DNA from 4 places in the Streptomyces sp. NBC_01622 genome. Region 2 is predicted to be linked to each of the others. Evidence: riboswitches for the same ligand, from Rfam matches in the RefSeq annotation. Region 2 holds a riboswitch; each other region holds the start of a gene.
What was found. Region 2 has a riboswitch for cyclic di-AMP ahead of OH768_RS30720 (transglycosylase SLT domain-containing protein). Riboswitches for the same ligand answer to the same signal wherever they lie in the genome.

Region 1 (7,472 bases), 4.8 Mb from region 2:
CGCTGGCGCCGATGTCCGACGGCGAGGCCGCCGACCTGTTCGGCACCCGGGCCCTCATGATCGACCCGAATTTCAGCGCGGAGGGACCGGAGCTGGACGACATCCGTTCACTGTGCCGCAGACTCGACGGCCTGCCGCTCGCGGTCGAACTCGCCGCCGCACACATGCGGTTGCTGCCCGTGCCCGAGATCGAACGCCGCCTCGACAACCGCTTCACCCTGCTGGCCAAGGGCCGGCGCACCGCGCCCGCCCGGCACCGCACCCTGCGCGCCGTCCTCGACTGGAGCTACGCCCTCCTGGACACCACCGAGCAGCGGGTGCTGACCGAACTCGCCCTGTACGTAGGCGGTTGCTCCCTCGACACGGCGGAGACGGCGCTCTCCCGCCCAGGGGCGGACCGTCACGAGACCCTGCGGGTGCTGGCCCAACTGGTCGACAAATCCCTCCTGTTCACCGTCCCGACGCCCGACGGGAGCCGGCTGCGGATGCTGGAGACGGTCCGCGAGTACGCGCTGGACCGGCTCCGGGCCGAAGGCCGGGAGGCCGAGGCGGAGGAACGCTTCATGGCGTGGGCCCTGCGCTTCGTGCACGACAGCGCCGCCGGCATCGCGCCCGGCGACCAGGGGGAGTGGATCAGCCGGCACACCGCGGAATCCGCCAACGTCAGGGCGGCCTCCGACCTCCTGATGGCCCGGGCGAGAACGGCCGAGGCACTGGGCCTGGAAGCGGAACGGGCCTACTACTGGACCATCAGCGGCCGGGAGGAGGAAGGCATCGACCGCCTCCGGCGCAGCCTGCGGGCCTACGACGTCGTAGAGCCCACCGAGGAGGACGAGCTGGCGCTCTTCCGCGCGCTCACCTGGCTCGTCTGGCTCAGTCACGTCGTCGGCCGGCACGCCGAGGCCGGCCTCTTCATCGACCAGTACCAGGTGACGTGCCGACGGGCGAAGAACCCCGACCTCGCCGTCCTGGGAGCCTGTCACGAACCGTTCCACGCCATGCTGAGCGGGCGCCACGACGACGTGGAGGAACTCTTCGTACGGGCCGAGAACGGCATCGCGGGCACCGCCTTCCACTGGGACCGGGCGGTCCTCCAGACCAACTGGACGACGTACTGCCTCCAGCGCGGCGACATCGACGGCGCCCGCACCCACGGCCGGACCGCCGTCGCGGCGGCGCGCGCCGCGGGCGACGCCTACGCGCGGGCGTTCTCCCTCGTGCTCTGCGGCGACGCGGACGAGAGCGGCGGCTTCCGCGACCGGGCCCGCGCGCACTGGACCGAAGCGGTCCATCTCCTGCGCTCCATCGGAGCACGTGCGCTCTACGCCTACACCGCGCTGCGGATCGTCTGCCTGGACATCGGGGAGGGCGCGATCGCGACGGCCGAACACCGGCTCGCGGAGGTGGCACGGCTCGCCGACGAACTGGGCGCGGACGACCTGCGCGCCGCCGCGGCCATCCTGCGCGGCGCACTCGCCTTCCACGGAGACCGCTTCACGGAGGCCCGGACGATCTTCGCCGGCGTCTGGGACAGCCCCACGGCACCGCTCGACCGCAGGGCGATGTCCGCCCTGGGCCTGGTGGTCGTCGCGGCCTTCGGCCCGCCCACCCCCTCGGCGGCCGACGAGACACGGCTGTGGAGGGACCGCGCCGCCAAGGCCCACGACCGGGTGCGCGAGCCACTGGCCCGCCGAGCGGTCGGCGCCCTGCTCGACACCCTGGACACCTGTTTCCGGTCCGGTCCGGCCGACGGGCACGGGGCGGACCGGGTACGGGCCTGGCTCGCCGCCGACCCCTCCGTCCTGGCCGGCTTCAGCGGAGTGCTGACCGGACCGGGCCGGCATCGCTGACCCGGACGCGTGACACGGGTTTCCACAGGTTATGAGTTCTCCACAGGCGTTGCCCCGCAGGTCCCGCACCATTGATGATGTTGGCGCTTGAGTGGACTTGTTCGAATCTGTGAGGGACTTGATGCTGGAGACCGCCGAGAACGGCCGTACGTGGGTGCTGTCCGGACCCACGAGCAGTTACGCCGTCCATCTCACCGAGCGCGACGAACTGCTCCATCTCCACTGGGGTCCCCGTATCGCGCTCGCCGACGCCGAGGAACTCGCCGCCCGTCCGCTCCCCGCCGGCTCCTCCTTCGAGTCCCCGCTCGACGGACGCGAGGAGTACCCGGTCGAGGGCGGCCCCCGCTTCGTCCGGCCCGCCCTGTCGGTGCGCACGCCGGAGCGGCGCGGCACCGAGTGGACCTTCGACCGCTACGAAACGGACGGCGACGAGCTGCGGCTCCGCTTCCGCGACGCGGGACTGGCGATCACCCTGCACTACCGGACGCGCGGCGACGTCGTGGAGCGCTGGACGGTCCTCGACAACGACGGGTCCGAGCCGCTGGAGCTGCTGCGCGCCGACTCCGCCACCTGGACGCTGCCCGACCGGGAGGAGTGGCAGCTGTCGCACGTGCACGGACGCTGGGCCGCCGAGTCACGGCTGGTGCGCTCCCCCCTCACCTACGGTGAGAAGGTCATCGGCAGCCGCCGCGGCCACACCGGACACCAGTACCTCCCCTGGGTCGCGCTCGACACCGACGCGACCGAGGAACGCGGTGAGGTCTACGGCTGCGCCCTCGGCTGGTCGGGGTCCTGGCGGATCGCCGTGGCCCAACTCCCGGACGCGCGCGTGCAGATCACCGGCGGCGTCGGGTACGACGAGTCCGGGCTGCTGAGCCTCGCGGCCGGGGAGTCCTTCACGACACCCCTCTTCGCGGCCCTGTGGAGCGACGCCGGCTTCGGCGGCGCCAGCCGCACCTGGCACGACTACCAGCGGACGTACGTCATCCCGGACGCCGACCGGGACCGGCCGGTGCTCTACAACTCCTGGGAGGCCACGCAGTTCGACATCTCCGAGGAGCAGCAGGAGGTGCTCGCGCAGCGTGCGGCGGCGGCCGGCGTCGAGCTGTTCGTGGTCGACGACGGCTGGTTCGGCGCCCGCACCAGCGACCGTGCCGGACTCGGCGACTGGACCCCCAACCCGGACCGCTTCCCCGCCGGCCTCAAGCCGCTCGCCGACCGCGTCCACTCACTGGGCATGCAGTTCGGCATCTGGGTCGAGCCCGAGATGATCAACCCGGACAGCGACCTCTACCGCGCCCACCCGGACTGGGTGCAGTACCAGGAGGGGCGAAAGCGGACGGAGTTCCGCAATCAGCTCGTCCTCAACCTCGCCCGCGAGGACGTCCAGGAGTATCTCTGGGAGCAGCTCGACGGCCTCCTCTCCAGCGCCCCCATCGACTATGTGAAGTGGGACTTCAACCGCTGCTTCACCGACGCGGGCTGGCCCGGCGACGCCTATCCGCAGCGCCTCTGGGTCGACCATGTGCGCGCGTTGTACGCCCTGTTGGACCGGCTGCGGGAGGCCCACCCCGGTGTGGCCTTCGAGTCCTGCTCGGGCGGCGGCGGCCGGATCGACCTCGGCATCCTCAGCCGTACGGACCAGGTGTGGACCTCGGACAACACCGACCCGCTCGACCGGCTCGCCATCCAGCACGGCTTCAGCCAGATCCACCCCGCGCGCGTGATGGCCGCCTGGGTCACCGACAGCCCGAACACCCAGCTCAACGACCGGGTCAGCAGCCTGCGCTTCCGGTTCGTGAGTGCCATGGCCGGGGTGCTCGGCGTGGGCGGCGACCTCTCGGAGTGGACCGAGGAGGAACTAGCCGAGGCCCGCGAGTGGATCGGCCTCTACAAGGAGATCCGGCCGCTCGTGCAGCACGGCGACCTCCACCGGCTGCGCCCGCCGACCGGCGGACTGAGCGCCGTGCAGTACACGCGCGGCGACGAGAGCGTCGTCCTCGCCCTGCTCCAGGCGCAGCACTACGGCGAGCCGGTACCGGCGCTCCGGCTGCGCGGACTCGACCCGGCGGCGTCGTACGAATGCCTCGAAACGGGCGAAGTCCACCGAGGCGCTGTCCTGTTGCACCACGGGCTGCGGACCGGGCTGCGGGGTGACCTCGATGCGACGGTTCTCCGGCTGCGTCGCATCTGAGCCTTCTGTCCGAATTGCAGCCTTCGTTACAACTCGCTCTGGAATAAGGGAAGCTGAGGGGTTGTACGTGAGCAGCGTCATATCCGTGACCGTACGTCGCTCGTCATGTTCACGTAATTGACATGCTTTTCCAGGGGAATTGAGGGCGAAGTCGGGTGGGAATTCACGCAGGGTGACTGTGAATTCCCACAGGAGATCACAAGAAACACAAAACCGTGGAACCTCCTGCTTGTCCCTTTGCGTCTTCCTCGCTTACGTTCGCCACCAATCCGGACGGACGCCCAATCCTGCCGCCGACCGGACTCCGCACACACCCACCCGTATGCGGCAGGAGCGGGGGACCCACAGGTAGGACGCCTGTTCCGGTCTCCGGAACGGGCTTGGGGTAAAGCCGCGCCCAGCGCGCGGCCGGGCATCTCCAGCCCGCACCCGACAGCTCACCCCGCAGGCGCCGGAGAGGAATTCGTCATGCCCGCGAAGGGTAAGCACCGCCGTCCCAAGTCCCAGCGCCTCACCCGCTCGATAGCCCTAGCCGGAACCGGCGGTGCCGCGCTCGCCCTTCCGCTCATGGGGGCCACCGGCGCCCATGCGGCCACTTCGACTTCCGCTCCGGAAAAGGCCGTTCAATCGGTTCCGGCAACTGAGAAGACGGTGACGCAGAAGGCGGCGACCGCCAAGACCGAAGGCGTCAAGACGTATTCGGTGAAGGCGGGCGACTGGCTCGCGAAGATCGCCGAGGACCAGGACGTCACCGGCGGTTGGAAGAAGATCTACCAGGACAACCGCGAGGCCATCGGCGCCGACCCCTCGCTGATCCACCCGGGCCTCAAGCTCTCCCTCGGCAAGAAGGCCACGACGAGCACGAGCACGGACACCGGGGCGAGCACGGCCAAGTCGTCCGGCACTTCGTCCACTTCGTCCTCCTCTTCGAAGAAGACGACCGCCACCCAGAGCGCCGACACCACCAGCACCTCCAGCGGCTACACCCTCCCCGTGACCGGCGGCACCATCGGTACCGGCTACCACGTCGCGGGCAGCATGTGGTCCAGCGGCTATCACACGGGCGTCGACTTCGTCGTCCCGACCGGCACCACCGTCAAGGCGGTCGCCGCAGGTACGGTCGTCTCGGCGGCCTACGACGGCGCCTACGGCAACGAGGTCGTCATCCGGCATGCGGACGGCGAGTACTCGCAGTACGCCCACATGTCGCAGCTGTCCGTCTCGGCCGGCCAGACCGTGACCGAGGGTCAGCAGATCGGCCTTTCCGGCGCGACCGGCAATGTGACCGGCCCGCACCTGCACTTCGAGATCCGGACCACTCCGTACTACGGCTCGGACGTGGACCCGGTCGCCTACCTCCGCTCGCACGGCGTCACCGTCGGCTGACATCAGGGCCCGGTGCAGGGCAGTTCCCGGGGTCAACGCCCCTGACCAGGGGCTTATTCCGACTTTGGACAACCCTTTACAAGTGGCTTATCTCACCGTCCGTCAACCCCATATTACGATCGCGTAGGTCACACACCAGGGTGAACTATGGTTGCCGTGGCTAACGATTCGAAGAGTGGCAACAGATCAGTGATCGGGTCGTACGTGGCGGTGGGGGACAGCTTCACCGAGGGCGTCGGCGACCCCGGGCCCGACGGGGCGATGGTCGGCTGGGCCGACCGGTTCGCGGTACTGCTCGCGGACCGGCGGCCCGAGGGCGACTTCGAGTACACCAACCTCGCCGTGCGCGGGAAACTGCTCGACCAGATCGTGGCCGACCAGCTCACCCGGGCCAAGGAGATCGGCCCCGACCTGGTCTCCTTCTGCGCGGGCGGCAACGACATCATCCGTCCCGGCACCGACCCCGACGAGGTGGCCGAGCGCTTCGAACGCGCGGTCGCCGACCTCACCTCCGCCGTCGGCACCGTCCTGGTGACGACCGGCTTCGACACCCGTGGTGTGCCGGTGCTCAAGCATCTGCGCGGCAAGATCGCCACCTACAACGGGCATGTGCGTGCCATCGCCGACCGCTACGGCTGCCCGGTGCTCGACCTGTGGTCTCTGAAGACGGTCCAGGACCGCCGGGCCTGGGACGGCGACCGGCTCCACCTCTCTCCCGAGGGCCACACGCGCGTGGCGCTCCGCGCCGGTCAGGTCCTCGGCGTCGAGGTCCCGGCCGACCCGGACCAGCCCTGGCCGCCGCTTCCGCCGCGCGGCACGCTCGACATCCGCCGCGACGACGTGCACTGGGCGCGCGAGTACCTGGTGCCGTGGATCGGACGCCGACTGCGCGGCGAGTCCTCGGGCGACCACGTGGAGGCCAAGGGCGCGCTGTCGCCCGACGACATCAAGATGCGGATCGAGTCGGTCGCTTGACGGAACGACGGGAGCGACGCGCCGAGGAGGACGTGCCCGGGGTGTGAGAGCGACCGCGGGCCGTTCCCCGATGCCGGAGAACTCCGTCCGGTACCGCCCGTTTCAGGGAGCGGTCAACGCCGCCCGCTCCAGGCCGAGTTCCCGCGCGAGCGCCTCGTCGACCCACTCCAGGGCCCGCGTCCGCGACACCGCGCCCGCGTACGCCGTCATCTGTACGGCCAGACCGTCCAGGAGAGCCGTGAGGCGCAGGGCCGCGGCGTTCGGGTCCGCGCAGTGGAACTCGCCCGCGATCACCCCCTCGGCGACGACCTCCGCGAGCGCCTGCTTCCACTGCCGGTCGAGATCGCGCGTGACCTCCAGCAGGGCGGGTTCGCGCAGCGCCGCCGCCCAGCCCTCGATCCACAGCCGCCACCCCTTGGCCTGCCCGGTCGGCGCGTACCAGCGCACCGCCGCACGCAGCCGGCGCAGCGCGGTCGTCCGCCGGCCGAGCAGCTTGCGCAGATGCGCGAGATCGTCCTCGGCGGCATGAGCGAACGCGGCGGCGACCAGCTTCTCCTTGGTCGAGAAGTGATAGAGCACCAGCGCGTTGCTCACCCCGAGCGCCGAGGCCACATCGGCGATCCTGACCGCCGCCACACCCCGCGCCTCGATCTGCTCGACCGCGGCCCGCAGCAACTCCGCACGCCGCTCCGCCACACCCAACCGCACTCTCGCCACCCGGCCACCTTATTCCGTGGCCCGCGAAGCTGTTGCCCCGTGCCTCACCGGTACCAGCCGAACCGCTCCGCGATGACCGGCAGCCGGTCGGCGACGATGGCGTGCGCGGCGGCGCGCGGTGTCGTGCCGTCGGCCTCCGCGCGGGCCAGCATCAGCTCGATCAGGGCGCGCATCGAACGCCGGGTGTGGGCGAACGCCTCGTCCGCGTCCGCACCGATGTCGCCGAACAGGGTCCACCACCACCAGGCGTTCGTCCCGGAGTTCACGACCACGTCCGGCAGTACGACGACCCCGCGCGCGGAGAGCAGTTCCTCCGCCTCCGGCAGTACCGGCATGTTGGCCGCCTCGAC
Region 2 (7,472 bases):
GCCGCACGCCTCCAACAAGATCGCGATCGGCGTCGTCCTCGGCGGACTCTCCTTCCTGCTGATGGTCCTGCCGACCAGCGGGCACAGCGGCGACGCCTACCGGATGTCGGCCTGGTGGATCGTCGGCTCGTACTTCCTGCTCGGCCTCGGCGACATCCTCCTGGAGACCTCCGGCATGTCGGCCACCACGAAGCTCACCCCGGCCGCGTTCTCCAGCCAGACCATGTCCCTCTGGTTCCTGTCCCTCGCCCTCGCGAACGGCATCCAGGCCCAGACGGTGAAGCTCTACGACGACGTCTTCAAGCCGGCCTACTTCGGCGTCAACGGCGCGATCGCGGTGGCCGCGGGCCTCGCGGTGATGGCCGCCGCGCCCTGGCTGCGCCGCACCATGCACCCGGCCCACTGAACCGAGGGGTCCCCTCATGCGCATCCGTACGTCCTTCCCCAACGAGACGGCCCACGAGGACATCCGCATCCCGATGCCCGACGGAACACGGCTCTACGCGCGCGTGTGGCGCCCGCTGACGAACGAACCCGTGCCGGCGCTCCTCGAATACCTCCCGTACCGCCTGACCGACTGGACCGCGCCCCGCGACGCCCAGCGCCACCCCTGGTACGCGGGCCACGGCTACGCCTCCGTCCGCGTCGACGTCCGCGGCCACGGCAACAGCGAGGGCACACCCGGCGACGAGTACGACGCGCAGGAACTCGCCGACGGCGTCGAGGTCGTCAACTGGCTTGCCGCACAACCCTGGTGCACCGGAAAGGTGGGCATGTTCGGCATCTCCTGGGGCGGCTTCAACTCCCTCCAGATCGCCGCCCTCGCCCCGGAGCCGTTGAAGGCGATCGTCACGGTCTGCGCCACGGACGACCGCTACGACAACGACGTGCACTACATGGGCGGTTCGGCCCTCGCCGTCGACCTGCACGCCTGGGCGGCCACCATGCTCGCCTTCGTCGCCCGCCCGCCGGACCCCGAGTACGCGGGCCTGATCTGGCGCGACATGTGGCTCAAGCGCCTCGAACGGATCGACCCGTTCATCCACACCTGGCTCGCCCACCAGCTCCGCGACGACTACTGGAAGCACGGCAGCGTCTGCGAGGACTACGGCGCGATCCGGGCGGCCGTCCTCGCGGTGGGCGGCTGGCACGACCCGTACCGCGACACGGTCCTACGGCTCGTCGAACACCTCCCGCCCGACCGGGTGCGCGGCCTGATCGGGCCGTGGTCCCACCAGTACCCCGACCGGGGCCTGCCGCCAGGACCCGCGATCGGCTTCCTCCAGGAGACCCTCCGCTGGTGGGACCACTGGCTGAAGCCTGCATCCGACAGTGCCTCCGGCACGGGGGACACCGGAGTCACCGCCGACCCGCTCCTGCGCGCCTACGTCAGCGACTCGCATCCTCCGGCCACGGTCTACGACACCCTGCCCGGCCGTTGGGTCGGCGAGCCCGCGTGGCCCTCGCCGCACGTGAAGACGACGACGTACGGTCTGCGGGGCGCGCCCGTCGTGGTCCGCTCCCCCATGCACACCGGTGTGGACGCGGGCCGTTTCTTCCCGTTCGGGAACGACGCCGACCTGCCGCCGGACCAGCGGGACGAGGACGCGCGGTCGGCGTGCTTCGAGTTCGAGGTGCCGGCCGAGACGTGGGTGCTGGGGCGGCCGAGGGTGCGGCTGCGGCTGACGAGTGAGGTGGAGCGCGGGCAGGTGATCGCCCGGCTGTGCGATGTCGCCCCGGACGGTTCCTCGACGCTGGTCACCCGGGGGGTGCTGAACCTGTCGGCTCGGCACGGGCGGGACCGGGCGGTGCCGTGGACGCCGGGCGCCACGGAGGACGTGACCTTCGAGCTGAACGCCATCGGGCACGCGTTCCCGCCCGGGCATCGCATCCGGCTCGCGGTGTCGTCGGCGTACTGGCCGTGGATCTGGCCGCAGCCGGAGTCGGGGGCGGGGTTCACGTTGGATCCGGAGGGGAGTGCGCTGGAACTTCCCGTGCGGGAGCGGGAGTTGACCTACGACATTCGCTTCGACGAGCCCGAGGAGGCCGCGCCGATCGGGGTCAACTACCCGGCCACGCTGGACGAGCCGCGGCCCGAGCGGCTGGTCGTGCGGGACGTGGCGAAGGGCGAGTGGCGGCTGGAGGTGGATCCCCGGTACGGCGGCACGCGTGTGTATCCGGACGGGCTTGAGTTCACCGAGGACGCGCTGGAGACGTACACGATCGACGAGTCGGATCCGTTGTCCGCCCGTACGCGGTCCGATTGGACGATCCGGCTGCATCGGCCGGAGCTGGGATGGGACACGACCGTGCGCACGCGGTCCGAGATCACTTGCGACGAAACGGACTTTATTACCTCGAATGAGGTGATCTGCACCGAGGGCAGCGAAGTGATCTTTCATCGCACCTGGGAGAAAAGGATTCCGAGAACTGCCAGTTGAGGACGAATGCCCGATTTGCCGTTCTTAATCCCGTCGTGAGTTGGGTCACGTATTTCTGTGGGTGACCTGTGGTCCTGTGTTTTTAGGTTTCCCCTTGCGGCTATTGACAGTTGAACCTTGGCTTACGCAAAGGATCAACTGCCCCATACGCCTCAGATCAAGGTCAATACGGGTTAGGTGTGATTCCGCCACTTGTTCCGGACATGTGCTCTCGCATAGTTTCCGGGCCTGTCGAGCGGAACGCCGAATCCTGCCGCCGCCCGGCATCCCAGTCACGAACTTCTCGCACGGCAGGAGCGGGGGACCCAGGTAAGTCGCCGGACCGGTCAGCACGACCGGGACGGCTTGGGGTTAAGTCACGTCCGTGAGGGCGTGGCCGGGCACCTCCCAGCCCGAACCCGACAGCTCACCTCGCAGGCGACGGAGAGGAACCTCGTCATGCCTGCATCCGCTCAGTCCCGCCGCGCCCGCCTTGTCCGCCGTGTCGTTGTCGCCGGTACCGGTGTCGCGATCCTCGCCCTGCCCGTCGTGGGGGCGACCACCGCCTCGGCCGCCACGACCTCGTCGACCACGGTCGCCGGGTACCCCAACACCCTTGACGGGTGGATCCGTGAGTCGCTCGCGATCATGGCGCAGAAGGGGATTCCGGGGACGTACAACGGGATCTACCGGAACGTGATCCGTGAGTCGTCCGGCAACCCGTACGCGATCAACAACTGGGACTCCAACGCGGCGGCCGGTACGCCGTCGAAGGGGCTGCTCCAGGTCATCGACCCGACGTTCAACGCGTATCACGTTGCCGGGACTTCGTTCGACCCGTATGACCCGGTTGCGAACATCACGGCTGCTTGCAACTACGCGGCGGCGGTGTACGGGTCGATCGACAACGTTTACGGGGCTTACTAGAAACGTGGGACCAGTCACGACGGGTTGTTTGTGCGTCTGACGCGCCGTCGTGGCTGGTCGCGCCCGCGCGGCGGAGCCGCAAATTGACACAGCCCCGCGCCCCCGAATGGGCCCCTTCGGCGCCATTCAAAGCTCAGCCGAAGAGTCTTTCCAGTACCACCGCGATGCCGTCGTCCTCGTTCGATGACGTCACCTCGTCCGCCACCGCCTTGAGTTCGGGGTGGGCGTTCGCCATCGCCACTCCATGTGCCGCCCAGTCGAACATCGGGATGTCGTTCGGCATGTCGCCGAAGGCGATGGTGTCGGAGGGGTGGAGGCCGAGGTGTCGGGCGGCGAGGGCGAGGCCCGTCGCCTTGGTGATGCCGAGTGGCTGGAGTTCGACGGTGCCGGGGCCCGACATGGTGACCGAGGCCAGTGAACCGACCACCGAGCGCGCCGTGGACGCCAACTCGTCGTCCTCCAGGGCCGGGTGACGGAGCAGCACCTTGCTGATCGGTTCGGACCACAAGTCGTCGCGCTTGCCCACCCGCACTGCGGGCAGCGTGGGGTGCGGCATCAGGTAGCCGGGCTCGATCAGCGTGAGGCCGTCCACTCCGTCCTGGTCGACCGCCGCGTACACCTGGCCCACTTCCGCCTCGATCTTGCCGAGCGCGGTCTCCGCCAACTCCCGGTCCAGGGTGACCGACCAGAGCAGACGGTCCGCGCCGGCGTCGTACAACTGCGCGCCCTGTCCGCACACCGCGAGCCCCCTGCTGCCGAGGTCTTCGAGGAGCGGTCGCACCCTCGGGGCGGGCCGGCCGGTGACGACCAGGTGCCGGGCGCCGGCCGCCGTCGCCCTCGCCAGTGCGATGCGGGACCGGTCGGAGAGTGTGTCGTCGCCGCGCAGCAGCGTTCCGTCCAGGTCGGTGGCGATCAGTGCATATGCGAGGGGTGCGGCCATGATCAGAGAATACGGATGGAACGCCCCACCGACTCGACACGAACCGGACGGCTGCTGCCTTCACATCCGTTGACCCGAGTTCCGGTTGGTTTGACAGTTACGGCGGTTATGCCGACTCCCGGACCACCAGTTCGGTGGGCAGGATCACGCCCGCCGTGTCCTCGCCGGCGATCTGAGCCAGCAGCATGCGGACCATCTCGGCGCTGATGCGGTCGTAGGGCTGCCGCATGGTGGTGAGTGCCGGGGTGATCGCCGTGGCCGCCGCCGAGTCGTCGAAGCCTCCGACAGCGATGTCATCCGGGACCGAACGGCCGGATTGCTGGAGGGTGTTGACGACTCCTAGGGCCATGAGGTCCGAGGCCACGAACACCGCGTCTATGTCGGGGGCCTGGGTGAGGAGTCGGCGGGCTGCTTCCTCGCCTCCCGTGCGGCGGTAGTCGCCCTCCACCACGAGTGCGGGGTCGTGGGGCAAGCCCGCCTCCGTGAGGACGTCCCGGTAACCGGCCAGGCGGTCGGGGCCGCCGGGGGCGTCGAGCGGGCCGGTGACCATGGCGATGCGGCGTCTGCCCCGGGAGATGAGGTGGCGGACCATCTCCTGGGCGCCGTCGCGGTCGGCTGCGGCCACGTAGCTGTACTTGGAGGCGGGGCCGAGCGGTTTGCCGCAGGCCACCAACGCGATGCCGGCGTCGCGGAGTTCGGCCGCCACCGGGTCGCCGCTGTGGTTGGAGACGAGCAGCACGCCGTCCACGTGGCCCGAGGTGATGTAGCGGGTGAGGCGGCGGCGGTCGTCCTTGGAGGAGGCCAGCATCAGGAGCAGGGGGATGTCGTGGCGGGCCAGGTGTTCGGTGCAACCCCGCAGCAGGACATTGAAGTTGGGGTCCTCGAAGAACTTCTCCTGCGGCTCGGTGAGGAGGAACGCCACCGAGTCCGACCGTCCGGTGCTCAGGGAGCGGGCGTGCCGGTTGACGACGTAGCCCGTCTTCCTGATCGCCGTCTCCACGGCGGTGCGGGCGGCCGGTGAGACGTAGTGGCCGCCGTTCAGGAAGCGGGAGACGGTCCCCCGGGAGACCCCTGCCTCCCGGGCCACGTCGTGGATGGTGGGCGGTTTGCGGCGTCCGTTCGGACTGGTGGTCATGGTCCTCGTTCTGCCGGTTCAGTGCGGTGGGGGGAGGTACGGCTCAGTACCTGCATCACTTGTGCCTCACGCCTTGACCGAGCCGCTCAGCAGGTCCAGGGACCAGAAGCGCTGGATCACCAGGAAGAGCGCGATCAGCGGCAGGATCGCGAGGAAGCAGCCCATGATGACCAGGGTGTAGAGGGCGGGTTGGGAGGCGCCCTGGTTGAGGAGGGTGTAAAGGCCCAGCGTGAGCGGGAACTTGGTGTCGTCCGCGAGCATCACGTACGGCAGCAGGAAGTTGTTCCAGATGCCGACGAACTGGAACAGGAACACCGTGATGAGCCCCGGCATCATCATCGGCACCGCGATCCGCGAGAAGATCCGCCACTCGCTCGCGCCGTCCATACGGGCGGCTTCGAGGAGTTCGGCGGGCACGGAGGCCGCCGCGTAGATACGGACGAGGTAGACGCCGTAGGGGGAGAGGATCGACGGCAGGAGCATCGACCAGTACGAGTCGGCCAGGCCCAGCTTCGAGAGGAGCAGGTACTGCGGGACCGTGAGCACGATGCTCGGGACGAGGACGCCGGCCAGCATCAGCTTGAAGACGAACTCCCGTCCCCTGAAGGCGAATCGGCCGAGCGCGTAGCCGCCGGCGGCCGAGACCGCGGCGGAGAGCAGGGCGCCGCCGCCCGCGTAGACGAGGGAGTTGACCATCCACTCCCAGTAGATGCCGTTCCGGTAGGAGCTCAACTCCTTGAGGTTGTCGAGGAATCCGGTGCCGGGGGCGAAGGTGAAGGTGGAGAACAGTTCGCCGTGGCCCTTGCTGGCCGCGATGACCACCCAGGCCACGGGGATCAGGCAGTACAGCGAGCCGAGGATCAGCACCACGGTCGGCACCCACGCGGTGCGCTTCGGCCTGGTCTCGGCGGCGGTGAGGGTGAGGGGGGTCATGCCCGGTCCTCCCGGGTGTAGCGGTCGGAGACGCGCAGCAGCGTGAAGGAGAGCGCGAAGGTCGCCAGGGCCAGCACCACGGCGGTGGCGGAGGCGCCGTAGATGTCCGACCTGAGGAAGGCGGCGTCGTAGATGGCCATCAGCGGACTCCAGGAACTGGAGAGGCCGTTGGTCAGCGGCTTGAGCGCCATGGGCTCGGTGAAGACCTGGAGCGTGGCGATGACCGAGAAGAAGAACGTGAGCACCAGCGACGGCATCACGATCGGGATCTTGATCCGCAGGGCGATCTTCAGGTCGGACGCGCCGTCGATGCGGGCGGCCTCGTAGATCTCCTGCGGGATCGATCGCAGGGCGGTGTAGATGACGATCATGTTGAAGCCCGTGCCGCCCCACACCGCGATGTTCGCGAAGGACAGGTACAGGTTGCCGCCGTCGAACAGGTCGGGCTGCGGGAGATTGAACTCGCGCAGGAGGTAGTAGAAGGGGCTGACCGTCGGGAGGTACAGGAAGCCCCACATCAGGGCGGCGATGATGCCCGGGACGGCGTACGGCAGGAAGATCGCCAGCCGGGCGAACTTGGCGCTGCGCGCCTGCGGGGTGTCCAGCATCAGCGCGAAGACCAGCGCCAGACCGAGCATCGTGGGGATGACGATCAGGCCGTAGCCGAAGGCGCGCAGGACGCTGTGGCCGAACTCGGAGTCGTGCAGGACATCGGTGTAGTTGCCGATGCCGTTCCACACCTGCTCGCGGGCGCCCTTGCCGAGGCCGATGCCCTTGACCTGGACCTTGTGGAGACTGAGCCACACCGCGTACCCGATCGGTACGACGGTGAAGCCGGCGAACAGGAGCACGGCCGGTACGAGGAACCAGTACGGCGCGCTGCGGCCACGGCCACGGCGACGGAGGCGGCGGGGGCGGACGGAGGTGGCGGTGCCGTCCGCCAAGGGCCCGGCCGTCAGGTCGGAGCCCTTGAGCGGAGTGCTGGTCATGCCTCGGTCACCTTGAAGCCCTGCTTCTTCATGTCGGTGAAGGTCGCCGACTGCATGGTGGCGAGCGCGGTGTCGAACTGGGCGGCCTTCTTCGCCTTGGTGGCCTTGCCGAACGCGTCGCTGAAGGT
Region 3 (7,472 bases), 3.4 Mb from region 2:
GTCCGCCGCGGTGGCCGCCGTGGTCAGATCCAGCGGGGCGAGCGGCCGCAGGCCCTCGGAGAGGCACGCGTCGTACGTCAGCAGTCCCAGTGACTCGGAGTTCCCGACGATCGCCACCCGCGCCCCGCCGGGCAGCGGCTGGCGGGCGAGCAGCAGCCCGGTGTCGACGAGTTCGGTGATCGTCTCGACGCGGATCACGCCGGCCTGCCGCAGCAGCGCGGACACCGTGGCGTGCGGCAGGCGTGTCACGCGTACGGCGTGCCCCTGGGGGGCGGATCCGGCGCCCTGGACCACGACCAGCGGTTTCGCCGCCGCGGTGCGCCGGGCGAGGCGGGTGAACTTGCGGGGGTTGCCGATGGACTCCAGGTACATGAGGGCGACGTCGGTGTCGGGATCGTCGTACCAGTACTGAAGGACGTCGTTGCCGGACACGTCCGCGCGGTTGCCGGACGACACGAACGTGGAGACGCCCGTGACTCCGGTGACGCCGCCGCCGCGCCGGTGCAGCCGGGAGAGGAGGGCGATGCCGATGGCGCCGGACTGGGCGAACAGCCCGATGCGTCCGGGGCGCGGCATCTCGGGGGCCAGGGACGCGTTCAGCCGCACGTCTGCGGCGGTGTTGATGACCCCGAAGGCGTTCGGCCCGATGATCCGCATGCCGTACGTGCGCGCGTGCCGGACGAGTTCGCGCTGGCGCTCGCGCCCCTCGGGGCCGCTCTCGGCATAACCGGCGGTGACCACGACGAGCCCCTGCACCCCGTGTTCACCGCATTCGGTGACGACCTGGGGGACGTGTGCGACCGGGACGGCGACGACCGCGAGGTCGACGGGGCCTTCGATGTCGCGCACCGAGCGGTAGGCCGGCACCCCGTCGAGTTCCTTCTGCCCTTCGGGGAAGGCCTTGTTCACGGCGTACAGGCCGCCGGTGAATCCGGCGTCCCTGATGTTGTCGAGAACGCTGCGGCCGACCCCTCCGGGGGTACGTCCGACGCCGACGACGGCGACCGAGCCGGGCACCAGCAGCCGTCGTACGGACCGTGCTTCGGCGCGCTGCTCCCGCGCGCGCTGCACGGCGAGGGACCTGTCAGTGGGTTCGAGATCAAACTCCAGGCGTACGACGCCGTCCTCGAAGCTGCGCTTCTGGGTGTAGCCGGCGTCCGTGAACACCTTGATCATCTTGTTGTTGGCGGGCAGCACCTCGGCGGCGAAGCGGCGGATGCCTCGCTCGCGCGCGACGGCCGCGATGTGTTCGAGGAGGGCGGAGGCGACGCCCCTGCCCTGGTGCGCGTCCTGCACCAGGAAGGCGACCTCGGCCTCGTCGGCGGGGGCGGACGCGGGACGCCCGTCGGCACTAATGCGGTCATAGCGTACGGTGGCGATGAACTCGCCGCCGACCGTGGCCGCGAGTCCCACCCGGTCCACAAAGTCGTGGTGCGTGAAGCGGTGGACATCCTTGGCGGACAGGCGAGGGTACGGCGCGAAGAAGCGGTAGTACTTCGACTCGTCGGAGACCTGCTCGTAGAAGCTGACCAGGCGATCGGCGTCGTCGACGGTGATGGGCCTGACGCGCGCGGTACCTCCGTCGCGCAGCACGACGTCGGCTTCCCAGTGGGCGGGGTACTCGTGCCGGTCCGACGAGGTCTGCATGGGCCCCAGCGTACGGCTCGCGTCCGACAACGGCGCGAGGCAGTCTGTGGGGGAAAGCAGCCAGGGGAAGTGGGGCCGAGGCCGCGGTCCGACACCCTCCTCCGGACGGTCCGCGGGGCCGCTCCGGGCTCGCTTCGCGTGTGGGAAACTGGTCTAGACAACCCTGAGACTCTGAAGGGCAGCATCACATGGCTGAGCGCCGCGTCAACGTCGGCTGGGCGGAGGGCCTTCACGCCCGCCCCGCCTCCATCTTCGTCCGGGCCACCACGGCCGCAGGTATCCCCGTGACGATCGCCAAGGCCGACGGCAACCCCGTCAACGCGGCCTCCATGCTCGCGGTCCTGGGCCTGGGCGCCCAGGGCGGCGAGGAGATCGTCCTCGCGTCGGACGCCGAGGGCGCGGACGCGGCCCTCGACCGGCTGGCGAAGCTGGTCGCGGAGGGTCTCGAGGAACTCCCCGAGACCGTCTGAACAAGCCCCTCTGTGCGCCTGAACCGGCGCCGCTCTCGCGGAGGTGGTTGCGCACCGCCGGGGTTCCTCAATTGATGGTTGCGGTGCTTTCGCCGTAAAAACGATGTACCGCACCCACGAAGGGCTCGCCCGAATTACCGGGCGAGCCCTTCGCAATTCCATTTGCGGGCAGCAGAAATAATCCCCCGCGAATTATCCCCTCTTTGTATACGGCGCCCGTGTTAATGCCGGAGACCCGACATGTTTACGGGAGGTTGCGAAGTCCTCACGCGGTCCGTGCCGTTCGCGCCGCCGGGAAAGCGCAGCCGGTGCGCGGTGCCCGCGCGCTCGGTGTGCAGGGCGGTGATCGCCCGCGCGCGCTCGGCGTCGCCGCGCGCCACGGCGTCCACGATGGCCCCGTGCTCCGCCCAGGACTCCACGGGGTTGGCCGGCGCCTCCACCACGTACATCCAGGCGATCTTGTGCCGCAGCTGGGTCAGCATCGAGGTCAGCGCGGGGCTCCCGGAGGCCTGGGCCAGCGTCTCGTGGAACCAGCTGCCCAGGGAGCGCAGATCCTCGCTGTTGCCCCTCCTGGCGCGCTCCTGGCCCAGCCTGACGAGGCCGCGCAGCACCTTGAGGTGGGCCTCGGTACGCCGCTGGGCGGCGCGCGAGGCACCGAGCGGCTCCAGCAGCATCCGCATCTCCAGCAGGTCGGCGGCCTCCTGCTCGGTCGGTTCCGCGACGCACGCGCCCGCGTGCCGCCGGGTCACCACGAACCCCTCCGCCTCCAGCGTGCGCAGGGCCTCCCGCACGGGGACGCGCGAGACGCCGTACCGGCGCGCGAGGAGTTCCTCCGTGAGCCGGCCGCCGCGCTCGTAGACACCGGCGACGATGTCGTCCCGGATCGCCGTGCATACCGAGTGCGCCGGAATACGCATGTCCGACCTCCGCCTTAATCCCCGTGAAACGTCGACGATTGACGTGTGTTCCGTGACTCTATTGCAATCAGCGGGAATTTCCGATGGCGGACCGGAATCCATGGATATTTTTTGGACAGGAGGGGTCCGGAAACGCCGAAAGCCCCGGCCTGCGGGCCGGGGCTCCGGGAAGTGGGGTGGTGCGTCGTCAGACGTTGACGTCGTGCTTGCGGAGGTAGGCGACGGGGTCGACGTCCGAGCCGTACTCGGCGGTCGTGCGGGCCTCGAAGTGGAGGTGCGGTCCGGTGACGTTGCCGGTCGCCCCGGAGAGGCCGATCTGCTGACCCGGGGTGACCTTCTGGCCGACGGAGACGCCGATGGACGACAGGTGGCCGTACATGGTGTACATGCCGTCGGCCATCTTGATCACGACCTGGTTGCCGTACGAGCCGCCCCAGCCGGCCTCGACGACGGTGCCGGAGCCCACCGCGTGGACGCTGGTGCCGGTCGAGGCGTGGAAGTCGATGCCCGTGTGGGCGCCGGAGGACCACAGGGAGCCACCGGTCTTGTAGCCGGTGGACACATAGGAGTTGGCGACCGGCGCGACGAAGGTGTTGAGCCTCTTGCGCTCGGCCTCACGGGCGGCGCGCGCCTGGGCCTCACGGGCCGCCTCGGCCTGGGCGGCGGCCTTGGCGCGGGCGGTCTCCTCGGCGAGCGTCTCGGCGGCGGCCCGCCGCTGGGCGACGGCCTGGGCGTCGATCTTCTCGGCCACGGAGTCGCCGATGGCGACGACGGGCGTGAGGCCGGTCTGTTCGGGGGCGGGCTCGGCGGCGAACGCGGGGGCGCTGGCCAGGGTGCCGACGACTCCGGTGGTGGCGAACGCGGCGACGCTCGCGGCGCGAACGGTGGTGCGGTGGGTCCGGCTCGGGCGACGGTGCTTCCCGGTGGCGCGGGTGAACGCCATGAAGTGGCTGGTCCTTTCCTTCCTTCTCGCCTACCGGGTTAGCTGACGGGTTCGGAGCAGGAAGGTCTCCTACGGACTCCCCCGCCACGCGCGCGGGCGTCCGATTCACCCCAGGGACTCATGTGGGTCCCCGGCTCCCCTGGCTCGCGCCGTACGGGGACTCGGCGATGACTGTCCGGTGCCGCGAGTGCGGCGCGGTGCCTGACGGACAGCCGGACCGACGCTAAGGGGGGCCACTTTCAATCCCCAAACGGATCACGGTTTTTGTAGCGCATGCCACAGGGCAGACAGGCAACCTCTCCCCCAATTCGGACAATAGGGAGCCCTGATGGCGGTTCAGTCATCAGGGCTCCCCCACGCGCGCGTGCCGCTGTTCCGACTACTCCGCCGGAACGACGGTCACTTCGCCGATACCGAGGGCCTCGACGGGCTCCTTGATCTGCTCCGCGTCGCCGACGAGGATCGTCACCAGACGGTCCACCGGGAAGGCGTTGACAACCGCCGCGGTGGCCTCCACGGTGCCGGTCGCGGCGAGCTGCTGGTACAGCGTCGCCTGGTACTCGTCGGGCAGGTGTTGCTCGACCTGGTCGGCCAGCGTGCTCGCCACGGCCGCGGCGGTCTCGTACTTGAGCGGCGCCACCCCGACGAGGTTCTGTACGGCGATGTCCCGCTCGGCGTCGGTGAGTCCGCCCTCGGCGAGCTTGCGGAGCACCGTCCACAGGTCGTCCAGGGCGGGACCCGTGTTCGGGGTGTCCACGGAGCCGCTGATGGCGAGCATCGAGGCGCCCGTGCCGTCGGGTGCCGAACGCAGCACCTGGCCGAAGGCCCGCACACCGTAGGTGTAGCCCTTCTCCTCGCGCAGGACGCGGTCCAGGCGGGAGGTGAGGGTGCCGCCGAGGCAGTACGTGCCGAGCACCTGCGCCGGCCACACGCGGTCGTGCCGGTCGGCTCCGACGCGGCCGATGAGCAGCTGCGTCTGGACGGCGCCGGGCCGGTGCACGATCACGACCCGCCCGGTGTCGTCGGCGGTCACCGGCGGCACGGGGCGCGGCTGGCCGGCGGGGCCGGTCCACGAGCCCAGGGTGTCGGCGAGCAGCGCGTCCAGGTCGATGCCGGTGAGGTCGCCGACGACCACGACGGTGGCGGTCGCGGGGCGGACGTGCCGGTCGTAGAAGGCGCGTACGGCCCCGGAGTCGATCTTCTGGACGGTCTCCTCGGTACCCTGGCGCGGGCGCGACATGCGCGAGCTCGCCGGGAACAGCTCCTTGGAGAGCTCCTTGGCCGCGCGGCGGGACGGGTTGGCCGTCTCGTGCGGGATCTCGTCGAGGCGGTTGCGGACCAGCCGCTCGACCTCGCTGTCCGCGAAGGCGGGCGCCCTGAGGGCGTCCGACAGCAGGCCGAGGCCCTTGACCAGGCGCGAGGCCGGGACCTCCAGGCTCAGGCGCAGTCCGGGGTGGTCGGCGTGCGCATCGAGAGTGGCGCCGGAGCGCTCCAGCTCGGCGGCGAACTCCTCGGCGGAGTGCTTGTCGGTGCCCTCGGAGAAGGCACGCGCGGTGATCGTGGCGACGCCGTCCAGGCCTGCCGGTTCGGCTTCCAGGGGTGCGTCGAGAAGCACCTCGACGGCGACGACCTGCTGGCCGGGCCGGTGGCAGCGCAGGACCGTCAGGCCGTTGCCGAGCGTCCCGCGCTCGGGCGCCGGGAAGGCCCACGGCCTGGCCTCGCCCGCCTGGGGCTGCGGGTGGAATTCCATCGTGGCGAGCTCGGTCACTTGGCCGCCTCCTCGTTCTCGTCGCCGGCCTCGGCCGCTGCTACTTCGTCGGCGTCATTGTCGGCATCCTCGTCCGCGATCGGCTCGTAAACGAGCACCGCGCGGTTGTCGGGCCGCAGGCGCGTCTTGGCGACCTCCTGGACCTCCTCCGCCGTCACGTCCAGGACGCGCTGTACGGCGGTCAGGGCGAGCTGCGGGTCGCCGAACAGGACGGCGTAGCGGCACAGTTCGTCCGCGCGGCCCGCGACCGTGCCGAGCCGGTCCAGCCACTCGCGCTCCAACTGGGCCTGGGCGCGCTCCATTTCCTCGGCCGTGGGGCCCTCCGCGGCGAACCGGGCGAGCTCCTCGTCGATGGCTGCCTCGATGACGGGCACCTCGACGTCACCGGACGTCTTGACGTCCAGCCACCCCAGGGAGGGCGCTCCGGCCAGCCGCAGCAGACCGAAGCCGGCCGCGACGGCCGTACGGTCGCGCCGTACAAGGCGGTTGTAGAGGAGCGAGGACTCGCCGCCGCCGAGGATGGTGAGGGCCAGGTCGGCCGCGTCGGACGCGCGCGTGCCGTCCTCCGGGAGCCGGTAGGCGCACATCAGGGCGCGGGCCGGGACCTCCTCCTCGACGATCTCGCGCAGTTCGCCGCCCATCGTGTCGGGCAGTGAGCCGTCACGGGGTGTGGGCTTGCCGTCGTGCGAGGCGATGGACCCGAAGTACCTCTCGATCCAGGCGAGCGTCTGCTCGGGGTCGATGTCGCCGACCACGGACAGGACCGCGTTGTTGGGCGCGTAGTAGGTGCGGAAGAACGCGCGGGCGTCCTCCAGGGTGGCCGCGTCCAGGTCCGCCATCGAGCCGATGGGCGTGTGGTGGTAGGGGTGGCCCTCCGGGTAGGCGAGCGCGGTCAGCTTCTCGAACGCCGTCCCGTAGGGCACGTTGTCGTAGCGCTGGCGGCGCTCGTTCTTGACGACGTCCCGCTGGTTCTCCATCGACTCCTCGTCGAGGGCGGCGAGCAGGGAGCCCATGCGGTCGGCCTCCAGCCAGAGGGCGAGCTCCAACTGGTGGGTGGGCATGGTCTCGAAGTAGTTGGTGCGCTCGAAGCTGGTGGTGCCGTTGAGCGAACCGCCCGCGCCCTGCACCAGTTCGAAGTGTCCGTTGCCCTTCACCTGTCCGGAGCCCTGGAACATCAGGTGCTCGAAGAGGTGAGCCAGGCCGGTACGCCCCTTGACCTCGTGGCGGGAACCGACGTCGTACCAGAGGCACACCGCCGCGACCGGGGTCAGGTGGTCCTCGGAGAGCACCACGCGCAGACCGTTGGCCAAACGGTGTTCGGTCGCTGTCAGACCGCCGGACCCTGCCTCGGCGGTGGCCGTGTGACCCATGGGCATGTACGTCCCTTCGATCGCGGATTCTCTGGCTGGAACCGCAGAAATCCTGCTCGTCCCGCCACTGTATGCAAGCGTGCGGACCGTCGGCGAAGTTCCCGGCGGACGTACGCCGAGAGCGAGATCGCGTAGCCTGCGGGCAGTCGCACACGTGGACCCACGCGGCAGCCGTCGGTGACGGAGCCGAGCGGCCAACGCCGGGTCCTGGTCCGCGTTGTCAGTGCCGCGGTCCACAATGGTTCACGTCAAGACCCCGTTCACGCTTCAGCAAGAGTGAGCCGAAGGGGAGCGACCCCCAGGCGAGCGACCAGAAAAGAGGAGCCGGCAGCGATGGCCCGCCGCAGCACGAAGACC
Region 4 (7,472 bases), 2.9 Mb from region 2:
GGCTGGCTACGACCTCACCCTCATCGCACACGAGGTGTGGCCGCAACTGCTGCTGCGCGACCGCACAGCGAAGCGCCTGTAACCGACGCACCAGCAGCAGCCACACTTCAGGAACGCGTCAGTCGCCCAAGACGCCGTCGAGGCAGTCCCGCACCGGCCCGTACAGGCCGCTCGGAACCAGCCCGCGGACAATCGCCCTGCGAGGCCCAGACAACCCCTGCGACTCCCCTGACGCTCACCGGGGCGTCTCCGTGTGTGGGCTCAGGTCAGCACAGGCCGTCTGTGTCGTCGTGCTCTTCGCCGACTGGGAGTCGCCGACGGTCGTCCCCGGGGTCCTCGCTGTAGGTAACCGCGGAGGATGCATCTCGGAAGTTGAGCCTGAGCTGCTCTTCTGACGGAGCATCAATCGGGTAGGAGGGCCGATCACCCGGCCCTCCTACCCGATTGATACGTCGGCGTCTCGCCATGGACATCTTCGAGTTCCGGTGGTGTCCCTGAGGAGACGTTTTGCTGCCACCGGCCGGACGCGACAACGCCGCTGATCGCCGAAGCCCCCAGCAAGACACCGATGAGATCCGTCAATGCACCAGACGGGACACGCATCGGACTCCACCAAGACCCTTGACGGCCTCACACGAGTACGCCCAGTCCCCGACGCGGAACAGCGGCGCGGGAGCGGTCAGCCGGTACGCCACCAGTACCTCGATCACCTGGCCGTGCATCAGGTCCGCCCGCGAATCCGGTGGCCGCAGCCCGTCGACGATCCCCGCGACGTCCAGCCGACGCAGAAACTCGGCAGCGACAGGCAGAGCGCCCAGGCGCTTGGTCACCGCGGACTCAATCACGTCCTCCACGCGAGGGCGTTCCGTCCGTGGCCTTGGGGACCAGGAAGTCATCGACACACCCGGACCAACGCGGCCACACCGGCAAGACCGTCAAACCATCTCACTCAGCGACCCGGGAAGTACGGACCCAGCGCCCCGCCCGCCCCAGCGTGCACACAGGCGTTTCCACAGGTCAGCTCATATTTCCGCACCCTAGACAGCACCCTAGGCTGTGGTACTCAAGTCGTAGAGAGCACTGATTCGGCGGCTACTTCTTGCCACTCCCAGAGGTTCCTCCGTGCCGGAACTCCATCACGGCAGTCGATCAAGGATCCCAGCCCGGCAGCACCACCGCACTACCCAACACCACCAACAAGCCCGCCAGCTGATCGCTTACACCACGAAGCAACCGGCCAGGTTCCGTGCGCTGCTGATGAGCACGAAACACATCCCCGAGCTCGACGAGGTCTCCGCAGCGCATCGGGCCGCAGGGTGTGGGGGACGATCCGCTGCGCGATCTTTCCCCCTTGCCTGATCCCTGGGGGCGCCCCGTCAGGGGAGACGGCACGAGCCCGGGGCACCGCAGTGGGCTCGATAGCCGGAGCGGAGGCCTCTGCGGCGGGGAAACGGCCGGAGAACACCGCGGCTGCAGCGTCGTGTGCCGGCGCTCGTCGTACTGCCACCGGGGACACGGTAGGACTCGCATGATCGGGGATACCCACCCGATCGCCGACGACCGCGGTGCAGCAACGGGCCTGTTGAGGCTCAGGCATTCCAGCCGGGCCGCCCACACCCATTGACGGACGCTCCTACCGCGGCGAGTCGCGACAGGCTCGCAGATCAGGGTGGCCATGGGAGGACCACAGGCCAGTTGCCGAATGCAACGGCGACAACACTCCCGACATAGAGCCGTCAAACCGTGACAGGAATGTGAGACACGAGCCCCCACAGGGAGCAATAAAGGCCCTCCGACCTGGGCATTTTACTTGATCACTAGAATCCGCTCCCATCATAACGTCATGTACGTCCTGTACATTTCTTACAGATGCCGAAGGAGGGGTACCCATGACCCGACCGTTCGCCCGCCATGTCCTGCCCGAATTCACGGAGCGCACCAGCTCCGGGCACCGGACGATGGATCCGTACTCGAAGCTGCTGGAGGAACGGATCGTCTTCCTCGGGACGCCGATCGACGACATCTCGGCGAACGACGTGATGGCCCAGTTCATGCACCTCGAGTACCAGGCACCGGACCGGGACATCTCGCTGTACATCAACTCGCCCGGCGGCTCGTTCACCGCGATGTCGGCGATCTACGACACGCTGCGGTTCGTCACGTGCGACGTGGAGACGATCTGCCTCGGCCAGGCCGGCACCAGCGCGGCGGTGCTGCTTGCGGCGGGCACCCCGGGCAAGCGGTCGGCGCTGCCGGGCGCGCGGATGGTGCTCCACCAGCCCTCACTGCCCGAGCCGATCCAGGGTCAGGCGAGTGATCTCGCTATCCAGGCCGAGGAGTTGGCGCGCACCCGGTCCCAACTGGAGGCCGTACTCGCCCTGCACACGGGCCGGACGGTGGAGCAGGTGAGCCAGGACATCGAGCGGGACCGCATTCTGGATGCCCAACAGGCCCTGGAATACGGGCTGGTGGACCGGATCGTGTCGACCCGGAAGACCTCGCTCACCGAGCCCGGCGGGGAGTGAGCCGACGATGCTGCCGCCGGAGCTTCCGCCGCTGCCCGCACTGACGCGCGCCGAGGGCGAGTTGATCGACCGTTATCTGGATGTGGCCGACCTGCTGGGCCGTATCAACCCCGCGCACCACGGGGACACGTACCGTGGACTGAGGGCCGCTCAGGCACTGGTGGCCAAGGCCACCGAACTGCGGGACGCGCTGGCCCTGATGCACCAGCGGGGCGAGACCGAACTGCACGCCCCCACCCTCACGCGGGCGCTGCGCGTGCTGGACGGGGAGCGCCGCACGGCTCGCGTCACGATCCCCGCACCCTCCGACAGTTGACGGACACGCGACCGTCCCGGGCGGGGGCGAAACGGGCCGAACGGTGTACCCCCGATCGGCGTAGTCGCCGCTCCGCCCATGCGGCCGTCCGGGTTGCGCAACACGCGTAGCCCGAGGGGCGGGTGAGGTGTTCCGGTGCTGGTCCGAGGGTCATGCACCCTCGACACGCCTTCGAACACAGCCGCGTTCAGCCGAACGGGTGAGTGGTGAGTAACCCCACAAATCCCCGATTCCGTTGGGCTTTCCGGACATTCATAGGTGAAGATCCCTGTCTGACGACAAGACCCCGCCGCAGCGGCGGGGCGATCCGGGCGGACGCCGAGTCCTGCCGCCGCCCGGATGACAGGTCGACAGGATTGCATCGGCAGGAGTGGAGGACCCAAGCACGACGGGTCGCCGGGACGGTCACGCCATGACCGGGTCGAGCAGCCCTTGGGGTGAAGCCGCGAGTGTGCGGCCGGGCAACTTCGCCAGCCCGAATCCGACAGGTCATCCTTCACAGGCGGCTGACGAAGGGTTGCGCATGACTGCGCTCAATCGTGTCCCGTCGCTGATGGTCCGGGCCGGTACGGCTTCGGCCTTCGCCATCGCCGCCGTAGGCGGTTCCGTCGTGATCCCGGGTGTCGCATCCGACGCCGCGGCCGCGACACCCGCGACAAAGGCACTCCAGGTCGCGGCGTCCAAGAAGGGTGCCCCGTACAGGTACGGGGCCACCGGACCGGGCCGCTTCGACTGCTCCGGGCTCACGCTGTACTCGTACAAGAAGGCGGGCAAGAAGCTGCCCCGTACGGCGGCCCAGCAGTACAACAAGACCCACCACATCTCGGCCAAGAGCCGCAAGGCCGGGGACCTCGTCTTCTTCCACTCGGGCTCCAGCGTCTACCACGTCGGCATCTACGCCGGCAAGGGAAAGATCTGGCACGCCCCGAGGACCGGGGACGTGGTGCGGTTGCAGAAGATCTGGACCAAGAGCGTCTGGTACGGCCGGGTCAGCTGACCTGCGCTGAAAACTCCCGAGGGGGTGGCGGTCTCCTGACGGACCGCCACCCCCTCGGGTGTCCGGAGGTGTTCGGCATGGTCCGCTACGGCTCCTGCTGGCCCGCCGCGGTCACCGGGCGGGCCGGTACCGTCCAGGGCACCTCGATGGAGACCGTCTTGCCGCCCTCCAGGGTGGGCCGGACCCTGAGTTTGCCGCCGCACTCCGCGGTCAGCCAGCGGATGATCACCATGCCCCGGCCGTTGTCCTGTTGGACGGCGGCCGGCAGGCGTTTCGGGAAGCGGGGATGGCTGTCGGTGACTCCGATGCGCAGCTGTTCGTCACGCTCCAGCTCGATGTCCACCGTGAAGGTGGGTGACTGTCCGAAGGTGTGCTGTACGGCGTTGGTGGCGAGTTCGGAGACGATGAGGCGGATGGTGTCGGCAACCTCCGTGTCCGCCGGCAGTCCCCATTCCACGAGGGTCCCGACCACGTAGGAGCGGGCGGTGGAGACCGAGGCGGGATCGCTCGGCAGAGTGACGGATGCTTCCAGATGGTCTGCCATGGCGCGGTCGTCCCTTTCCCGCGGGACCGGTGTCCGGCACGGAGCGGATGGTTCGAGTACGGTCCCGGACTGGTGCTTCTTCGCCAGACTGCCATTACCGCGTCGGTAACAGTGGCGATCCACCAAGATATGCATATATCTGTCGCTCGAAGCGGTGAACTCTGCGACCCCAGACCGTATTTGGGCGGCTCGGAAGGAGTAAGGAGAAACCCATGCAGTACGGTCCCGCGGTGCGCCGCCGGAAACTGGGCGCCGAACTCCGCGCGTTGCGTGCGGATGCGGGGCTCACCAGCGGTGAGGCGGCCCGGCTGGTCGGCTGGCACCAGTCGAAGGTGAGCCGGATCGAGACCGGCGCGAGTGGCGTGAAACCGCCCGACGTCCGGTTACTCCTGGACGCCTACCAGGTCGGCGACGCACAACTCCGGGACATGCTGCTCGTGTTGGCGGGCTCGGACGACGGCGGCGGCCGGCACCACTGGTGGCACGCCTATCGCGGTGTACTGCCGCCCGCCTACCGGGACTTCATCAGCCTGGAGTCACAGGCAAGCACGATCCGCACCCTGGAAACCTCGGTGGTGCCCGGACTGCTGCAGACACGCGAGTACGCCCGGGCGGTGACCCGGGCCGCCGTGGGAGGCCTCGACAACGACGGGCCGGAGCGGCTCGACGCGCTGGTGCAGGTGCGGCTGGCCCGGCAGGACATCCTGCGGGCGGATCCGCCGCTGGAACTGAGCGTGGTCCTCGACGAGGCGGTGGTGCGCCGGGAGGTCGGCGGGCCGGGTGTGATGGCACGGCAGCTGGAGCGGCTCATCGAGGCGGCCCAGCTGCCCCAAGTCCGGCTTCAGGTCTTGCCGTTCGCCGCAGGAGCACACATCGGCATCACCGGACCTTTCGTTATCTTCTCCTTTCCGAGCACTTCTGATCTGGACGTGGTTGTTCTCGACCACTTGACGAGTAGCCTCTACCTCGAACGGAAAGAAGACCTAGAGGCCTACAGCGAGGCCTTCAACACCCTTCAGTTCCACGCCCTTTCGCCCGAGGACTCGTTGGACTACATCGCCGGGATAGGTGACGGCGCGTAAGGAGGCACCATGTCTGCACTGCCTCGGAACGTACCTTCCAGTACCGAACTGTCCGGAGTGCGGTGGCTGCGCAGCAGCTACAGCACGGGAGCGAACAACTGCGTCGAGGCGGCCCGTCCGCGCTCGGGCCCCGACACGGGGCTGCTCGCCGTACGCGACTCCAAGGACCCGCAAGGACCCGCCCTGCTCTTCTCCCCCGAGAGCTGGACGGGCTTCCTCACCGCGTTCCACTGATCGGTTCGGCCATCAGCGACTCACGGCCGTGTCACGCCGACTCATGGTCGCGTCTCGCCGATCACACGTACAGCGCGTTCGATCTCGGCCCCGGAGAGGTCCGCTCGGGCGGTCAGCCTGAGCCGTGAGATGCCGTCGGGCACGGAAGGAGGACGGAAGCAGCCCACGGCCAGCCCTGCCGTACGGCAGTCGGCCGCCCATTGCACGGCCGCCTCCGGGGACGGTGCCCGCACCGACACCACCGCGGCGTCCGGACGTACCGCTTCCAGACCCGCGGCGGTGAACCGTGTGTGCAGTTCACCCGCCACGGCGCGCGCCCGGGCGGCCCGCTCGGGCTCGCGCCGCAGCAGGGTGAGCGCCGCCAGCGCGGCTCCGACGGCGGCCGGGGCGAGGCCTGTGTCGAAGATGAACGTCCGCGCCGCGTTGACCAGATGGTCGATCACCCGGGCCGGCCCGAGCACGGCCCCGCCCTGACTGCCCAGCGACTTGGACAGGGTGACCGTCACGACCACGTCCTCGGCCCCCGCGAGCCCCGCCGCGTACGGCGCCCCGCGCCCGCCCTCGCCCAGCACCCCGAGCCCGTGCGCGTCGTCGAGCAGCAGCCCCGCCCCGAACTCCCGGCTCGCCTCGGCGAGCGCCCCCACCGGAGCCGCGTCCCCGTCCACGGAGAACACCGAGTCGGACACGACGACGGCCGGCCCGTCATGCGTCCGCAGCGCCTTCCGCACCCCGTCCGGATCCGCGTGTCCCACGACCTGGGTGGCGCCCCGGGCCAGCCGGCAGCCGTCGATCAGCGAGGCGTGGTTGCCCGCGTCGGAGACGATCAGCGAGCCGTGCGGCGCGAGCGTGGTGACCGCGGCGAGGTTGGCCGCGTAGCCGGAGGAGAAGACGAGAGCGGCCTCGAACCCGGTGAACTCGGCCAGCTCGCGCTCCAACTGGGCATGCAGTTCGGTCGTGCCCGTGACGAGCCGCGACCCGGTGGACCCGCCGCCCCAGGTCCGCGCCGCCGCCGCGGCCCCCTCGACGACCTCGGGATGGTGGGCGAGGCCCAGGTAGTCGTTGCTCGCCAGATCGAGGAGCGGCGAGTCGGCGGGGCGCGGGCGCAGGGTCCGTACGAGCCCGGCGCGGCGGCGCAGCTCCGCCTGGTCGTCGATCCAGCCGAACGCCATGGTTCCTCCGGGGCTTTTGTAGGCAGTGCACAGACACTAATCGGACGACCAGCCGCCCATGGTGTGGTGATACCCACACCGCCGGCCCCATGTCTTGTGCAATCTCTCCTTGGCCGAGGGCGGTCCCGTAGGACAGGATCGGGACTCATGGACCTGCTGAACACGCTCGTGGACAAGGGGCTTCGGCGCGAGCTGCCGACCCGCGCCGAAGCACTCGCCGTCCTCGCCACCTCCGACGACGACCTGCTGGACGTCGTGGCCGCGGCCGGAAAGGTGCGCCGGCACTGGTTCGGCCGACGGGTGAAGCTCAACTACCTCGTCAACCTGAAGTCCGGCCTGTGCCCCGAGGACTGCTCGTACTGCTCGCAGCGGCTCGGCTCCAAGGCCGACATCCTGAAGTACACGTGGCTGAAACCCGACGACGCCTCGAAGGCCGCGGCGGCCGGTGTGGCGGGTGGCGCCAAGCGGGTCTGTCTGGTGGCCTCCGGCCGGGGCCCGACCGACCGGGACGTGGACCGGGTCGCGGGCACCATCAAGGCGATCAAGGACCAGAACGAGGGGGTCGAGGTGTGCGCCTGCCTCGGCCTGCTCTCCGACGGCCAGGC

Region 1: another riboswitch for cyclic di-AMP. It lies ahead of OH768_RS08455 (peptidoglycan DD-metalloendopeptidase family protein); the one in region 2 lies ahead of OH768_RS30720 (transglycosylase SLT domain-containing protein).
Region 3: another riboswitch for cyclic di-AMP. It lies ahead of OH768_RS14305 (M23 family metallopeptidase); the one in region 2 lies ahead of OH768_RS30720 (transglycosylase SLT domain-containing protein).
Region 4: another riboswitch for cyclic di-AMP. It lies ahead of OH768_RS44455 (C40 family peptidase); the one in region 2 lies ahead of OH768_RS30720 (transglycosylase SLT domain-containing protein).

The regions. Positions count from the first base shown of each region.
Region 1 covers NZ_CP109293.1:1,823,721-1,831,192, reverse strand. Annotated here, with positions in the region: gene OH768_RS08465 (AfsR/SARP family transcriptional regulator) at 1-1,850, shown strand, start outside; gene OH768_RS08460 (alpha-galactosidase) at 1,972-4,044, shown strand; cyclic di-AMP (ydaO/yuaA leader) riboswitch at 4,346-4,508, shown strand; gene OH768_RS08455 (peptidoglycan DD-metalloendopeptidase family protein) at 4,513-5,430, shown strand; gene OH768_RS08450 (SGNH/GDSL hydrolase family protein) at 5,620-6,405, shown strand; gene OH768_RS08445 (TetR/AcrR family transcriptional regulator) at 6,508-7,122, opposite strand; gene OH768_RS08440 (Glu/Leu/Phe/Val dehydrogenase dimerization domain-containing protein) at 7,167-7,472, opposite strand, start outside.
Region 2 covers NZ_CP109293.1:6,659,159-6,666,630, reverse strand. Annotated here, with positions in the region: partial or broken gene OH768_RS30730 (peptide MFS transporter) at 1-406, shown strand, start outside; gene OH768_RS30725 (CocE/NonD family hydrolase) at 423-2,441, shown strand; cyclic di-AMP (ydaO/yuaA leader) riboswitch at 2,673-2,874, shown strand; gene OH768_RS30720 (transglycosylase SLT domain-containing protein) at 2,880-3,347, shown strand; gene OH768_RS30715 (HAD family hydrolase) at 3,481-4,287, opposite strand; gene OH768_RS30710 (LacI family DNA-binding transcriptional regulator) at 4,394-5,422, opposite strand; gene OH768_RS30705 (carbohydrate ABC transporter permease) at 5,489-6,355, opposite strand; gene OH768_RS30700 (carbohydrate ABC transporter permease) at 6,352-7,344, opposite strand; gene OH768_RS30695 (ABC transporter substrate-binding protein) at 7,341-7,472, opposite strand, start outside.
Region 3 covers NZ_CP109293.1:3,210,970-3,218,441, forward strand. Annotated here, with positions in the region: gene OH768_RS14290 (GNAT family N-acetyltransferase) at 1-1,647, opposite strand, end outside; gene OH768_RS14295 (HPr family phosphocarrier protein) at 1,836-2,117, shown strand; gene OH768_RS14300 (GntR family transcriptional regulator) at 2,339-3,034, opposite strand; gene OH768_RS14305 (M23 family metallopeptidase) at 3,222-3,977, opposite strand; cyclic di-AMP (ydaO/yuaA leader) riboswitch at 3,991-4,154, opposite strand; gene OH768_RS14310 (M16 family metallopeptidase) at 4,357-5,745, opposite strand; gene OH768_RS14315 (M16 family metallopeptidase) at 5,742-7,115, opposite strand; gene OH768_RS14320 (DNA topoisomerase (ATP-hydrolyzing) subunit A) at 7,449-7,472, shown strand, end outside.
Region 4 covers NZ_CP109293.1:9,569,978-9,577,449, reverse strand. Annotated here, with positions in the region: gene OH768_RS44475 (hypothetical protein) at 1-82, shown strand, start outside; gene OH768_RS44470 (hypothetical protein) at 579-854, opposite strand; gene OH768_RS44465 (ATP-dependent Clp protease proteolytic subunit) at 1,890-2,525, shown strand; gene OH768_RS44460 (hypothetical protein) at 2,533-2,841, shown strand; cyclic di-AMP (ydaO/yuaA leader) riboswitch at 3,180-3,361, shown strand; gene OH768_RS44455 (C40 family peptidase) at 3,365-3,838, shown strand; gene OH768_RS44450 (ATP-binding protein) at 3,924-4,382, opposite strand; gene OH768_RS44445 (helix-turn-helix domain-containing protein) at 4,595-5,464, shown strand; gene OH768_RS44440 (DUF397 domain-containing protein) at 5,474-5,698, shown strand; gene OH768_RS44435 (8-amino-7-oxononanoate synthase) at 5,740-6,867, opposite strand; gene bioB (biotin synthase BioB) at 7,015-7,472, shown strand, end outside.